One region of the Stenotrophomonas sp. YJH_SMC_19 genome, then DNA from elsewhere that is predicted to be linked to it. Evidence: predicted binding sites of a transcription regulator. Region 1 holds the regulator's gene; the other holds the start of a gene.
The links. Region 1 encodes FliA, which starts transcription of late flagellar genes. Its sites were predicted from a motif close to TAAAGTTTNNCNNNCNNNGGCCGATAA; they were not measured.
Positions count from the first base shown of each region.

Region 2: a site for FliA is predicted at 5,713-5,739, ahead of AC5P5R_RS17410 (GGDEF domain-containing protein). Genes of this name have one in related genera too.

Region 1 is NZ_JCAFRI010000024.1:55,102-62,517, forward strand. Features, by position in the region: gene flhA (flagellar biosynthesis protein FlhA) at 1-683, shown strand, start outside; gene flhF (flagellar biosynthesis GTPase FlhF) at 829-2,445, shown strand; gene AC5P5R_RS19205 (MinD/ParA family ATP-binding protein) at 2,432-3,319, shown strand; gene AC5P5R_RS19210 (RNA polymerase sigma factor FliA) at 3,316-4,059, shown strand; gene cheY (chemotaxis response regulator CheY) at 4,117-4,509, shown strand; gene AC5P5R_RS19220 (protein phosphatase CheZ) at 4,509-5,114, shown strand; gene AC5P5R_RS19225 (chemotaxis protein CheA) at 5,117-6,946, shown strand; gene AC5P5R_RS19230 (flagellar motor protein) at 7,048-7,416, shown strand, end outside.
Region 2 is NZ_JCAFRI010000019.1:86,797-94,212, reverse strand. Features, by position in the region: gene AC5P5R_RS17440 (benzoate/H(+) symporter BenE family transporter) at 1-298, shown strand, start outside; gene AC5P5R_RS17435 (DUF2628 domain-containing protein) at 305-1,078, opposite strand; gene AC5P5R_RS17430 (D-hexose-6-phosphate mutarotase) at 1,130-1,996, opposite strand; gene AC5P5R_RS17425 (lytic murein transglycosylase) at 2,037-3,305, opposite strand; gene egtD (L-histidine N(alpha)-methyltransferase) at 3,390-4,364, opposite strand; gene egtB (ergothioneine biosynthesis protein EgtB) at 4,361-5,632, opposite strand; gene AC5P5R_RS17410 (GGDEF domain-containing protein) at 5,783-7,063, shown strand; gene AC5P5R_RS17405 (YchJ family protein) at 7,067-7,416, opposite strand, start outside.

The DNA.
Region 1 (7,416 bases):
GGATCCAGCCGCACCAGCGTGCCCAGGCTGAAACGCTGGGCTACACCGTGGTCGACCCGGCCACCGTGGTGGCCACCCACCTCTCGCACCTGATCCGCGAACATGCGCCGGAACTGCTCGGCCACGAGGAAGTGCAGCACCTGCTGGCCAACCTGGCCAAGAGCGCGCCCAAGCTCGTCGAAGATCTGACGCCGAAGGCGCTGCCGCTGTCGGCGGTGGTGCGCGTGCTGCAGAACCTGCTGGTCGAGCGCATCCCGATCCGCCAGCTGCGCAAGATCGCCGAGGCGCTGGTCGAACACGCGCCCAGCAGCCAGGACCCGGCGGTGCTGACCGCCGCCGTGCGCACCGCGCTGGGCCGCTTCATCGTGCAGGAGATCGCCGGAATGTCGGCGGAGCTGCCGGTGTTCACCCTCAACCCGCAATTGGAACGTGTCTTGCAGGAGTCCACGCAGGGCAACGGCGCCGCGCTGGAACCCGGACTCGCAGAGCGACTGCACCAGAGCCTGGCCGAATGTGTCAGCAAGCAGGAAGCGCGAAACGAGCCGGCGGTCGTGCTGGTACCGGGCCCGGTGCGCGCCGCGCTGGCCCGCCTGGTCCGCCACAGCGTTCCGTCGTTGTCGGTCCTGGCCTACAGCGAGGTGCCGGAGGACAAGCGCCTGAAGCTGGTCGGAACGATCAGCTGACGCCGCCCACCGATGCGCCAGAAAACAGACACCACCTTCGAACCAACGCAACAGACAGATACCAAGGGGAACCCGCACCGTGCAGACCACCGACCACCCGAGTTCTCCGACCGCCACCCCGCCGTCTTCGTCCCGTGACCACAGCATGAAAATCAAACGATTCGTCGCCGCCGACATGCGCTCGGCCATGAACCTGGTGCGCAAGGAACATGGTCCTGACGCCGTGATCCTGTCCAACCGCCGGATCGAGGAAGGCGTCGAGATCGTCGCCGCGGCCAACTACGACGAGAGCGCCGTGCAGCGTGCACTGGAAGCCTCGCGCCGTGATGTCGCACCGCCGCCGGCACCCAAGCCGCGCACCGCTGCCGACGCGGTGATCGCCGCGGTCACCCGCCGCCGCAGCAGCACCCCGGCGCCGGAACCGGTCGCCGCCACCACCTCGGCGGTGGCCGCCCTCGCCCGTGCGGCCGTTGGGGCCACCGGCCGTACCCTGGACAGCGCCGACGAGATCGTGCCGACCCGTGGCAGCACTGGCTTCGCCGCCACCCTGGCGCGCGCCGCCGTCAACAAACCGGCGCTGCCCGAACAGAGCTTCGCCCCGTTCGCCGAGGCCATCGTTGCACCGGCCGCCACCGTGCCGGCCAACCGCGCCCGCTTCCAGATCGACCCGCCGCGCGAGATGCATCACGAAAGCGTGGCCCCGGCCGTGCAGCCGCCACCGCTGCCGACCGCTGCCGTGACCGAAGCGCAGCCCGGGATCGCCGCCAGCGAACCGGCAGCGGCCGAAGCCGCCGGCGAAGCCAGCCCGGCCCCCATGCTGGCCCTGGCACCGACGCTGACCGTGGTTGCCCAGGACGACGCCGAGATCCGCCAGCTGCGCCAGGAAGTGGCCGGCATGCGCCAGGTGATCGAGCGCGAGATGAACCGCTTCACCGACGAGCGCCTGCGTGGCAGCCCGGTGCGCGCCACCGCGCTGGACCTGATGGACGAGTACGGTTTCGACGCCGGCCTGGCCCGCGACGTGGCCATGCAGATCCCGCTGGAGACCGAAGCCCATCGTGGCCGCGGCCTGATGCTGGGGCTGATCTCGCGCAAGCTGCCGATCGCCCCGGTCGACCCGCTGGAGGAAGGCGGCGTGATCGCCTTGGTCGGCCCGACCGGCGCCGGCAAGACCACCACCATCGCCAAGCTGGCCTCGCGCTTCGCCGAGAAGCATGCGCCGCGCGATGTGGCCCTGGTCACCACCGACACCACCCGCATCGGCGCCCGCGAGCAGCTGTACGGCTACGGCCGCCAGCTCGGCATCGCGGTGCACGAGGCCAACAGCGGCACCGACCTGGACCAGCTGCTGGAACGCCTGAAGGACTACAAGCTGGTGCTGATCGACACCGCCGGCCTGGGCCCGCGCGACCGCGCGCTGGCCGCGCAGCTGCAGTGGCTGCGCGCCGCCCGCCAGGTACGCACCCTGCTGGTGCTGCCGGCCAACACCAGCTTCGGCGACATGGACGAGGTGGTCCGCCGCTTCGGCGCCGCCAACCTGCAGGGCCTGGTGTTGAGCAAGCTGGACGAGACCGGCCGCTTCGGCAACGCCCTGTCAGTGGCCGTGGACCACGCCCTGCCGATCACCTGGGTGACCGATGGCCAGGACGTTCCGGAGGACCTGCACCGGGCCAGTGCGGCCAATCTCGTACTTCGCCTTGAAGATTTGCGCCGCGCGGCCGATATGCCCTGCAACCCGGAGTTGAACCATGCCGTCGCGTGAGTACGCCAAGCTGACCAAGACCTTCCCGCTGTCGGCCACCCGCAGCGAGCCGCTCGGCCCTGTGCGCACCATTGCCGTCACTGGCGGCAAGGGCGGCGTGGGCAAGACGAATGTGTCCGCCAACCTGGCGGTGGCACTGGCCGGGATGGGCAAGCGCACGCTGCTGCTGGACGCCGATCTGGGCCTGGCCAACATCGACGTGATCCTGGGGCTGAACCCGACCTTCACGCTGGCCGACCTGGTCGCCGGCCGCTGCTCGCTGGACGACGTCATCGTCGAAGGCCCGAACGGCGTGCTGGTGGTGCCGGCCGCGTCCGGCCGCCGGCACATGGCCGAGCTGGCCCCGGCAGAGCACGTCGGCCTGGTCAACGTGTTCTCCGAGCTGGAACGCGAACTGGACATCATGGTGGTGGACACCGCCGCAGGCATCACCGACGGCGTGCTGACCTTCTGCCAGGCCGCGCAGGACACCGTGGTGGTGGTCTGTGACGAGCCGGCCTCGATCACCGACGCCTACGCGCTGATCAAGGTGCTGTCGCGCGAACGCGGCGTGGACCGCATCCAGGTAGTGGCCAACATGGTGCGCGACCCCAACGAGGGCCGCGTGCTGTACGAAAAGCTGACCCGCGTCTGCGAGAAGTTCCTCGCCGATGTCTCGCTGAACTACCTGGGCTGCGTGCCGCAGGACGACTGGCTGCGCCTGTCGGTGCAGCGCCAGCAGCCGGTGGTGAAGGCCTACCCGTCCAGCCCGGCCGCGCTGGCGATCACCGAGATCGCGCGTCGCACCGCACGCTGGCAGGCGCCGACCGAACCGCGTGGCGGCGTCGAGTTCTTCCTCGAGCGCATCCTCAAGCAGCGCGGGGTGGCCGCATGAAAGGCGCAGCCCAGTACAGGGAAGTCCAGCGCTCGGCGGCCAACGAGGTCATCGCCCAGCATTCGGACCTGGTGCGGCGCATCGCCCACCACCTGGCCGCGCGGTTGCCGGCCAGCGTTGAAGTGGACGACCTGATCCAGGCCGGCATGATGGGCCTGATAGAAGCGTCGCGCAGCTACGACGCCGACCAGGGCGCCTCGTTCGAGACCTATGCCTCGATCCGCATCCGCGGTTCGATGATCGACGAGATCCGCCGTGGCGACTGGGTGCCGCGCTCCGTGCACCGCCGTGCACGCGATGCCGCCGCCACCATCCGCCGCCTGGAACAGAGCAGCGGCCGCGCCGCCAGCGCCACCGAAGTGGCCGCCGCGATGGAGATGCCGCTGCCCGAATACCTGCGGTTGATGGAAGACGCCGCACGTGGCCAGGTGCTGAGCCTGGAGTCGCGCATCGAGGACCAGGGCGAGCTGGACACCGTCGCCCAGGGCGGCCCGACCCCGCAGCAGGTACTGGAGCGTGGTGAGTTCGGCCGCGAGCTGGGCAAGGCCATCGGCCACCTGCCCGAGCGCGAACAGCTGGTGCTCTCGCTCTACTACGAGCAGGAACTGAACCTGAAGGAGATCGGCGCGGTGCTCGGCGTGAGCGAGTCGCGGGTCTGCCAGATCCACGGCCAGGCGGTGCTGCGCCTGCGTGGCCGGCTCAAGATTTTCGAGGCGGCGGACGCCGGCCTGGAAGAATGAACATGCCCGAGGCGGCTGCCCCCGGCCGCCCGGAATGAACAACAAAGGAACTCTGCTTTGAACAAGAACATGCGCATCCTGATCGTCGATGACTTCTCGACCATGCGTCGGATCGTCAAGAACCTGCTGGGCGATCTGGGCTTCACCAATACCGCCGAAGCCGAGGACGGGCATGCCGCGCTGTCGCTGCTGCAGAGCCAGCCGTTCGATTTCGTGGTCACCGACTGGAACATGCCGGTGATGACCGGCATCGAGCTGCTGAAGGCGATCCGTGCCGATGCCAAGCTTAAGACCCTGCCAGTGCTGATGGTCACCGCCGAAGCCAAGCGCGAACAGATCATCGAAGCCGCCCAGAACGGCGTGAACGGCTACATCATCAAGCCGTTCACTGCGCAGACGCTGGAAGAGAAGCTCGGCAAGATCTTCGAACGCCTGGCGGCCAGCGCCTGATGGATACCACGGTCGACAAGAGCGCCCTCGCCCTGCGCCTGCAGGAAGCCCTGGACGCACTCGAGTCCGGTGACGAGGCCGCCTGGCGGCAGCGCATCGACGGACTGGTCGCGCTGCGTACGCAGCCGATGATGAGCGGCCTCTCGCGGCTGGCCCGCGAGCTGGGGCAGGCACTGGGTGAGCTGCCGACCGTGCCCAGCGAGGCCGGTGAGCTGGACGACGCCTGCGCACGCCTGGACCACGTGGTGGCAATGACCGAACAGGCCACGCACCGCACCCTGGACCTGGCCGAGGAATGCCGCAGCCTGACCGAACAGCTGCGTGCTGAAGGCCTGCAGCCGGGCCAGGACGCGCAGCTCGAGCGCATCCGCCACAACCTGACCGAGATCGCCCTGACCCAGAGCTACCAGGACCTGACCGGGCAGATCATCCGTCGCGTGGTCGGCATCGTCCGCCGCGTGCACGAGGGCTTCGGCGCACTCGGCCTGCCGCCGGAACAGCATCGCACCGACCCGGAACTGGCCGGGCCGGCACTGAAGGGACTGGACCGCCACGCGGTCTCGCAGAACGACGCCGACGACCTGTTGTCGGATCTGGGGCTGTAAGCATGAGCGCGGTATCCGACGACATCACTGCCGACTTCATCATCGAGGCACAGGAAATCCTGGATCGCCTGGGCGAACAGCTGGTGTCGCTGGAGCAGGCACCGCAGGACACCGAGCAGCTCAACGCGGTGTTCCGTGGATACCACACGCTCAAGGGCGGTGCCGGCTTCCTTGGCGTCACCGCGATGGTCGAACTGTGCCACGCCGCTGAAGAGGCCCTGGGCATCGCGCGTGCCGGGCAGGCGGTGCTGCAGGCCCACCACTTCGACGCCGCCCAGCAATCGCTGGACTACCTGCAGTCGATGCTGGACGCCGTGTCCTCCGGCACCGAGCCAGGCTATGCGCCGCCGGACCTGATCGCGCAGTTCGACATGAACGGTGGCACTGCCGCGCCGGTCGCTGCGGCCGCCCCTGCGGCAGCTGGCAGCGACCTGATCACCGACGACGAATTCGAGGCCCTGCTCGACCAGCTGCATGGCGGCAACGCACCGACCGCGGTCGCGCCGGCCCGGAAGGCCGACGACGGCCTGATCAGCGAAGACGAGTTCGAAGCGCTGCTGGACCAGCTGCACGGTGGCGCTGCGCCAGGCGCGAAGCCTGCTGCCACCGTCGTGGCGGCACCTGCCGCTGCACCGCGCCCGGCGCCCGTACCGGCGCCCGCCGCCAAGCCGGCGGCCAAGCCGATGGCCGAGGCCGAGCACACCGTGCGCGTGGACACCAAGCGCCTGGATGCGATCGTCAACCTGATCGGCGAACTGGTGCTTTCCCGAAACCGCCTGAAGACCCTGCGTGCACGCCTGCGCGACGAGGAGCTGGACCGCGCCGTATCGACGCTGGACATCGCCACTGCCCGCCTGCAGTCGGCAGTGATGCGTACCCGCATGCAGCCGGTGGGCAAGGTGTTCTCGCGCTTCCCCAAGGTCGCCCGCGACGTCGCCCGCTCGCTGAAGAAGGAAGTGGACCTGGAGCTGGTCGGCGCCGAAACCGAACTCGACCGCAACCTGGTCGAAGCACTGGCCGATCCGCTGGTGCACCTGGTCCGCAACGCCATCGACCATGGCGTGGAAATGCCCGATCTGCGCGAAGCACAAGGCAAGCCCCGGATGGGCCATGTACGCCTGTCGGCGCAGCAGGAAGGCGACTACGTCAGCATCGAGGTGCAGGACGATGGCGCCGGCATCGACCCGGAGAAGCTGCGCGCGAAGGCGCGTGAGAAAGGCCTGATCGATCCGGAAGCCGCCGCCCGCCTGAGCAGCGAGGAGTGCCTGCACCTGGTGTTCCTGCCGGGCTTCTCGACCAAGCAGCAGGTCACCGACATCTCCGGCCGTGGCGTCGGCATGGACGTGGTGCAGTCGCGCATCCGCGAACTGAGCGGCCAGATCCAGATCCAGTCGGAACTGGGTCGTGGCAGCCGCTTCCTGATCCGCGTGCCGCTCACCCTCGCGATCCTGCCGACTCTGCTGGTGCAGGCCGGCGAGGACGTCTACGCGCTACCGCTGGCACGCGTGATGGAAGTGCTTCACGCGCCGCGCACCTCGCTGGGCTGGTTCGATGGCCGCGCCGTGCTTGATCGCCGCTCGCACACCCTGCCGCTGGTCGACCTGCGCCAGTGGCTGGATGTGACGCCGGCCGCGTCAACCCTGCTGACCATCGTGGTGCTGCAGGCCGGCGAAGCGCGCTTCGGCCTGGTCGTGGACCAGGTACGCGGGCGCGAGGAAGTGGTCATCAAGCCACTGCCAAAAGCCCTGCGCGGCCTGCGCGGTTATGCCGGTGCAACGTTGATCGGCGATGGTCGCATGGCACTGATCCTGGACGTGGACGGCATACGCTGAACGCCGCCGGGCATGGCCCGGCGACCCGAAAACTGTGACTACCGTCTGTACGCATTCTCCCGGTGTCTCAAGTCCCATTCATACAAGCCGATACCGGAACCATGGATAGACTCAGCCTCATTGGACTCTTTCTCGCCCTGGCCTCGCTGGTCGGTGGCAGCATCCTCAAGGGCGCCGGCCTGGCGTCGTTGTGGTCGCCTGCGGCGTTCGTGATCGTCATCGTCGGTACCGTTGCCGCGATCCTGCTTCACACCTCGCCGGCGGTGTTCAAGCATGCGTTCAAGATCGTGCGCTGGGTCGTGCGCCCGCCGCACAGCGATCGCCGCGAACTGATCCAGCAGATCGTCGAGTGGAGCAACATCGCCCGCCGCCAGGGCCTGCTGGGCCTGGAATCGCAGGTGGAAGCGCAGCAGGACCCGTTCCTGCGCAAGGGCCTGCAGCTGCTGGTGGACGGCGTTGAACCCGAATCG
Region 2 (7,416 bases), on a different contig from region 1:
CGCCATGGCGGCAGGTGCCTTCTACATCGTCATCGGACTGTTCGGTGCCACCGTGGCCGCACTGTTCGCTGCCTTCCCCAAGGAGCTGGTGGCCTGCGTGGCCGGTATCGCGCTGTTCGGCACCATCGCCAACAGCCTGGCCAGTGCGCTGGCGGTAGAGCGGGACCGCGAGGCGGCACTGGTCACCTTCCTGGTCACCGCCTCGGGCGTCTCACTGGCCGGCATCGGCTCGGCGTTCTGGGGCCTGGTGGCCGGTGCGCTGTGCCTGCTGGTGCTGCGGCCCCGTCAGGACCGCTGACCCACCCTACCCGGCCAATGCGGCGCCGACGATGCTCAGCGCCACCGCGATGACGATGGCGATCAGTGTGGCGACCACGCTGGTGCCGCCACGCGCGGTCAGCTCGCTGCGCAGCCGTGCATCATCGTCGCCGGTGACGGCACGGGCCTGGGCGATCAGGCGCTGGCAGTGCGCCAGGTACCAGTTGTTGCCAAAGATGCCGGTGGTGATGCTCAGCGCGAAGGTGATGACCAGCGACAGGCCATCCGGCACATCCAGCAAGGTCTCCACCACGCTGATCAGCAGCAGCAGGCCAGCCCACATCGCCGCCAGGCGGTACATCCTGCGGTACATCATCCAGATCAGGCCGAGCAGGAAGGCCGGCCAATGCCAGGTGCCACTGCCCGTGGCAATGCCCTGATCCAGCCGCCAGCGCTGGCGATAGATCGGGAAGTTGCCGCCGACCACGCTGGCGTACAAGGCCATCTCGCCCTCCAGCCCGGCAGCCGCAGCCCTGTCCGGTGCAGCGACCGGCGCACGATAGGGATCGGACGGGTCGCCGACATTCGGCGCGATGCCCTCAACCGCAGGGGCTGCGTCGATATCCAGGGCCGGAACCACCTCGACGGGGGTGGAAGCCTGCTCCAGTTCCGCCAACGGCCGCCATGAGGGCATGCCTTCGCACCAGAGCAGGGTGCGCGCCGTAACCGTCCCTTCCTGCTGCAGCTGGCGAAGACCGGCCAGATCCACCGGCCCACTGCTCTGCCTGCCATTGGCGTACCACCATTGTGCTTCCTGCATGTTTTTCCGTCCTTGCTACCTGCATCGACAAACTGAAATCGCTGCCCGCGCCTACAGCGCGGTACTGCCCAGGGTCTGCACCAGCTGATGGCGCGCACCCGGCGCAAGCGTAATCTGCTCCGGGCCTGCGTTCGCCACTTCCAGGCATACGTAATCGCGCCAGCCCTCGCCGACATCGGCCATCCTGGCTGCCGCCTCGGCACCCGGATTCCAGACCACCAGCGTCTGGCTGCCTTCGCTGCGGATCTCGATCCGCCGCTGCAGGACCGGATCGCGCAGTACATAGTGCCCCTTGGCACCGGTGTAGATGCGATCGCTGCGACCGGGATCACGCGGATCGCGCAATGACCACGGTCCCTGTTGCAGGCGCAGCTGTGCATAGTCCTCGTACTTGTCCAGGTACTGCAGGCCGTCAAGGCCCTCGACCTCGACCCGCTTGACATCGCCCACCCGGAAATAGCTGTGCAGGGCCTGGGTGAAGGTCACCGGCGAGGTTCCGGTGTTCTCGGTGACCAGCTGCTGACGCAGCTGGCGGCCGATGCGCAGCTGCATCTGCAGACGCAGGCCGCGATCGGCGCTGCGCGCAGGCGCCAACTGCAGCTCGACCTCGCCATCATCGCGCTGGCTGGCCTGCAGAAGCTCCCAGCGCGCGGTACGTACCAGGCCATGCGCCGGTACATCGGCGCTCTGGCCCTGGCGACCGAACCACGGCCAGCACACCGGGACGCCACCGCGGATGGGCGTGGGCAGCTCGGCGCGCGTGGGCGAAAGCCACAGCAGATCGGGCTGCCCATCAGGAATGAACGACAGCAGCTGGCCGCCGAACACGCTGACGACCGCCGTGGCGTTGGCGGTTCGCACCTGCCAGGCCTCCAGGCCGTGATACAGGCCGGTGCTGATGTCCGGATTCGACTGCATGCGATGACGCTCCTTGAAGACCGCGGCGATGATGTCGCGGTCAACGTGCCGCCGGCAAGGCTTTCTGCCCAGCGGGTGCGATGGCGGCCGCCTCTTCCTGCAGCGTGCGCAGGATGCGCTGGCCTGCGCGGCCATCCACCTCGCTCCAGCCCAGGCGCTGCTGTTCTACCTGGATCGCGCGGCGCGTGGCGGTACCGATCATGCCGTCGGCGGCACCGATATCGTGGCCGCGGGCCAGCAGCAGGGTCTGCAGCTGGCGGCGCTCATCGCGGCCCAGGCCCGGGTCATCGGTCGGCCAGGCGGTGGCCAACCCGTTGCCACCACGCAATTGGTCAGCCAGCGTCGCGATCGCCAGCGCATAGCTTTCGGCGGCGTTGTAGCTGTAGATCGCGTCGTAGTTGCGGAACACCAGCAATGCCGGGCCCTTGTTGCCGGCCGGCAGCAGCAGCGCGGCGCGCGCATCCGCCGGCAGGTTGGCTGGAGCCAACACGCTGCCATCCAGCGCAGTCACGCCCTGCGCACGCCAGTCGGCCAGGGCGCGACGCTGGGTGCGGCCGGCCTGGCTGGCGTTGAAGCCCGCAGGAACGCGGACTTCCATGCCCCACGGCTCGCCGCTGCGCCAGCCGGCGCGCTTGAGGTAGTTGGCGGTGGAGGCCAGTGCATCGGGAATGCTGCCGACCAGATCGCGGCGGCCATCGCCATCACCGTCCACGGCGATGCGTGCATAGGTGCTGGGCATGAACTGCGTATGCCCGAAGGCACCGGCCCAAGAGCCGGTGAGCCCCTGGGCCTGCAGGTCGCCGCGGTTGATCAGCTTGAGCAGCGCCAGCAGTTCACCGCGGAAGAAGGGTTGGCGACGGCCGGCGCAGGACAGCGTGGCCAATGACTGCAGCAGCGGGCGCTTGCCGAACACGCGGCCGTAGTCGCTCTCCACGCCCCAGACCGCGACGATAGTGGCCGGATCGACGCCGTACTGCGCCGACACGCGATCGAGCAGGTCGCGGTGCTGCTGCAGCAGGGCGCGGCCATCAGCCACGCGCTGGCGATCGACCAGCGCGGCCAGGTAGTCCCAGATCGGCGTGGTGAATTCCGGCTGCGCATCAAGCAGGCCGAGCACGCTGGGGTCCGGGGTGAGGCCGGCGGTGATCGCGTTGAAACGGTCGGGACTGATGCCTTGTGTCACAGCGGTGGCCTGCAGGCCCGACAGGCAGCGGCTGAACGCCGGATCGATGTCGCCGGCAGGAGCGGCGGGCGCTGTCGGCGCCGAGGCAAGAGCGGCCGCCAGGCCGAGCGTGGTCAGAATGGGCATGGCGTCCTCCGTGTTGCCGTTGCACGGCCATCTTAGGGGTAGCGGTGCTGCTGAACCTGAAGCGGTACCGGCTGGCCGTCCGCCCTAGATGGCACGCAACAGGCGCAGGCCATAGGCCGGGCCTTCAGCATCCCAGCGCTGCATGACCTGCAGGCCAGCCGGCTGCAGCAGCGCTTCGAAGCTCTCGTCGGTGTACTTATGGCTGTATTCGACGCGGATCGGTTCGTCGGCCTCGAAATGGAAGGTCCGGCCATCCAGATGGACGTCCTGTGCCCGCTGGCTGACCAGATCGGTCTCGATGCGCAGCCGCGCGACGCTGTAGCGGGCACGATGACGGAAGCCCTGCAGATCGAAGTCGCTGCCGACCTCGCGGTTGAGGCGGGCCAGCAGGTTCAGGGTGAATGCGGCGGTGACGCCCTGCGCATCGTTGTAGGCCGCCTCGATCAGCGCCGGGTCCTTGTGCAGGTCGATGCCGACCAGGGCCAGGCCATCACGCCCCATGGTCTGGCGCATCGCGCGCAGCAGCGCGACCGCGTCCTCGCCTTCAAAGTTGCCCAGCGTGGAACCGGGGAAGAACAGCAGCCGTCGCGCGGGTTCGCGTTCGGGCATGGGTACGGCGACGGGACGGGTAAAGTCGGCACAGACCGGCAGCATCTCCACCTCGGGCAGCGCCGGGGCCAGATGGTCGATGCTGGACAGCAGCGCGGCACGCGAGATTTCAATCGGCGTGTAGGCCACCGGGTCGTGCAGGGCGGCCAGCAGCAACGCGGTCTTGCGGCCACTGCCGCTGCCCAGTTCCACCACGTGCAGGTGCGGCCCGACGCTTCGGGCGATGTCCGGCAGTACCCGTGAAAGCAGGGCCAGCTCGGTGCGCGTGGGGTAGTACTCGGGGGTCTGCGTGATCTGCTCGAACAGGCGCGAGCCGCGCGCATCGTAGAAGTACTTGGACGGCAGCTGGCGCGGCGTGCGCGACAACCCGGCCACCACGTCGGTGAGGATCTGCTGGCGGCCGGGGGTGAGATCGGTCAGCGCCTGCAGTGCGTCGTGCACCGTACTCATGCGAGATCCCTGGCCAGGCGCAGCCCGGAGAACTGCCAACGCGCCGGGGGCATGAAGAAATTGCGGTAGCTGGCACGCACGTGGCCACGCGGCGTGGCGCAGCTGCCACCGCGCAGCACCCATTGCCCGCACATGAACTTGCCGTTGTATTCACCGAGGTTGCCGGCGAAAGGGCGGAAGCCCGGGTAGGCGCCATACGCACTGTGGGTCCATTCCCATACATCGCCGAACAGCTGACGCAGTCCACTGCCCCCTGCAGCCTGCGGGTGCAGCCGATCGTCATCGGCAAAATGACCGCGAGGCGGCAGCGTTGCGGCGGCAGCCTCCCACTCGAACTCGCTGGGCAGGCGCGCACCGGCCCAGCGGGCGCAGGCATCGGCCTCGTAGTAGCTGAGGTGGCAGACCGGCGCATGCGGATCCAGTTCGCGCCAACCGCCCAGGGTGTACTCGCGCTGCAGGGCGTCATCCCAGTACAGCGGGTGCTGCCAGCTCTCGGCTTCGCGCAGCGCCCAGCCTTCGCTGAGCCACCAGCGCGGTTCGCGGTAGCCGCCGGCGTCGATGAAAGCGCGGTACTCGGCATTGCTGACGGGACGCTCGGCCAGTGCGTGCGCGGGGAGCAGCACGCGATGCGCCGGCGATTCGTTGTCGTAGGCGAAGGCGGTGTGCTGCGGCCAGGCTGCGGCGCCGATGGTGACGATGCGCTCGGGCGACTCGATCCAGCCCTGCGCACTGGCAGGGCTGGTTGCAGGCTGCAGGTCCTCGCGGTAGGCCGGCTGCAACGGATTGCACCAGAACGCGTGCTTGATGTCGGTGAGCAGCAGTTCCTGGTGCTGCTGTTCGTGCTGCAGGCCCAACTGCAGGTGCTGCAGTGCCTGCTCATCAAGGTCGCCTGCCGCCAGCCGCGATTGCACCTGTGCATCGACCTGCTGGCGGTAGTCGCGCACCTGCTGCAGCGATGGCCGCGACAGCAGCCCACGCTGCGGCCGGGCATGCGCCGGGCCGAGGCTCTTGTAGTAGCTGTTGAACAGGTAGTCCCAGGCAGGGTCATGCGCCGGTGCAGGTGGGAAGCCGGCCAGCACGAAGCGTTCGAAGAACCAGGTGGTGTGGGCCAGGTGCCATTTGCTCGGGCTGGCATCGGCCATGCTCTGCAGCATGGCATCTTCGGCGCTGAGGGGGGCTGCCAGGTGCATGCTGCGGTTCCGCACACATGCGTACTGGCGGGCGAGATCGCGCTGCGGGGCAGCGACGGCGGTGGCTACGCTGTCCATCCGGGCAGCATCTGCGCAACAGGGTGAGTGCGATGTCATCGTTCGACGTCAACGCGTTCACATGCGTGACCATCCCGCATTCAAGAAGCCGGTGCGAACGCCGCTAACGGCAATGCTGCGGCCGCGTCGTCACCGCGCTGGAATTCCTGCTTGCCCCTGCATCCGCTCCGCCAGCCTGCGCATTACCTGTTCGTGCTGCCCGCCGTGCTGGTTGCCGTGGTGCTGTGGGCAGCACTGGGCAACGAAGACGTTGCCAGCCCGGCCCAACGCATCCTGCCCTGGCTGCTGGCCTGCCTCGGCGCCGGCCTTGCCCTGCTCTACCACCAGGTGCGTACGCTCTGCCTGCTGCTGGTGGTGGCGGTCATGTTCGCGCTGCTGCACCAGGACGTGGGCGGCTACCTGCACAGCGGCCACGTCACGTCGCTGACACCGCTGCGCTTCCATGCCATTTCGGCCTGGTTGCCCTTGCTGTTCGCGGGCCTGGCATTGTGGCCCGAGCGCGGGCGGCGCCGCCACGACCTGCTGTTGCGCTCCGTCGCCAGCGGCACGGCACTGCTGATCTTCCTGCTGCTGGCCACGCAGCAGCCGCGCGGCATGCACGATCTGCTGTCCAACCGCCACTGGAGCTGGATTCCGGCCGACTGGAACGCGCTGGCACAGCTGCCAGCGCTGCTGTTCCTTCTGGCAACCGCCGCGCTGGGCTGGCAGGCCTGGCGGCATCCGCGCCCATTGCACACGGCGATGCTGCTGGCCCTGCTGTGCCTGTGGTGGATGCTGCCACGGGTGTTCCTGCAGCCGGTGCTGCTGCCGGCACTGGCCAGCGCGGCCCTGCTGCTGATGCTGGGCGCGATGCTGCAGGAGTCCTTCCATATGGCCTTCCGCGATGAGCTGACCGGCCTGCCGGGGCGCCGCGCCTTCAATGAGACCCTGCAGCGGGCGCGCGGCACCTACAGCATCGCGATGGTGGACGTGGACCACTTCAAGTCGTTCAACGACACCCACGGCCACGACACCGGCGACGATGTGCTGCGCCTGGTGGCCTCGCGCCTGGACCGGGTGGGCGATGGTGGCCGGGCGTTCCGCTATGGCGGCGAGGAGTTCGCGGTGGTGTTCCTGGATCGTCCCGCAGCGGCCTGCGTGGATGCAGTCGAGGCGCTGCGGCAGACCATCGAGGACACCCGCATGCAGCTGCGCGACCGGAGCACGCGCAGCCGCGACGATGAAACCGGGCGCCGGCAGCGCGGACGCGGCGGAAGCGGGCAGACGGTGCAGGTGACGGTGAGCATCGGGCTGGCAGACAGCCGCGTGGATGAGCGGCCAGCGGCAGTGATCAAGGCCGCCGACCAGGCGCTGTACGCAGCCAAGGACGGTGGCCGCAACCAGGTCCGCGCGCATGCCGGCCAGCGCGTGCTGGCGGCACGCGGCGGCTGAGGCTCACACCGCGTCGAGGTAGTACCAGCGGCCGTCGACGCGCAGAAAGCGGCTGTGCTCGGCCATCTTCACCGCGCTGCCGCCGCCCACGCGGTAGCGGGCGGTGAAGCGCACTTCGGCGCTGTCGGCGCCGGTGACGGTGTGCTCGTGCACGGTCAGGCCCAGCCAATGCGTACGCTGGCCGGGCGCATCATCCAGCGACAACTCGGCCGGACGGGTATCCGGATGCCAGCTCTGGCGCAGATAGTCCGCCAGCCCCCGCACATAGGCGCTGTAACGCGATCGCATCAGGTGCTCGGCATCGGGGGCGGCCTCACCGGCATGGAAACGGCCACAGCAGGCGGCGTACTCGG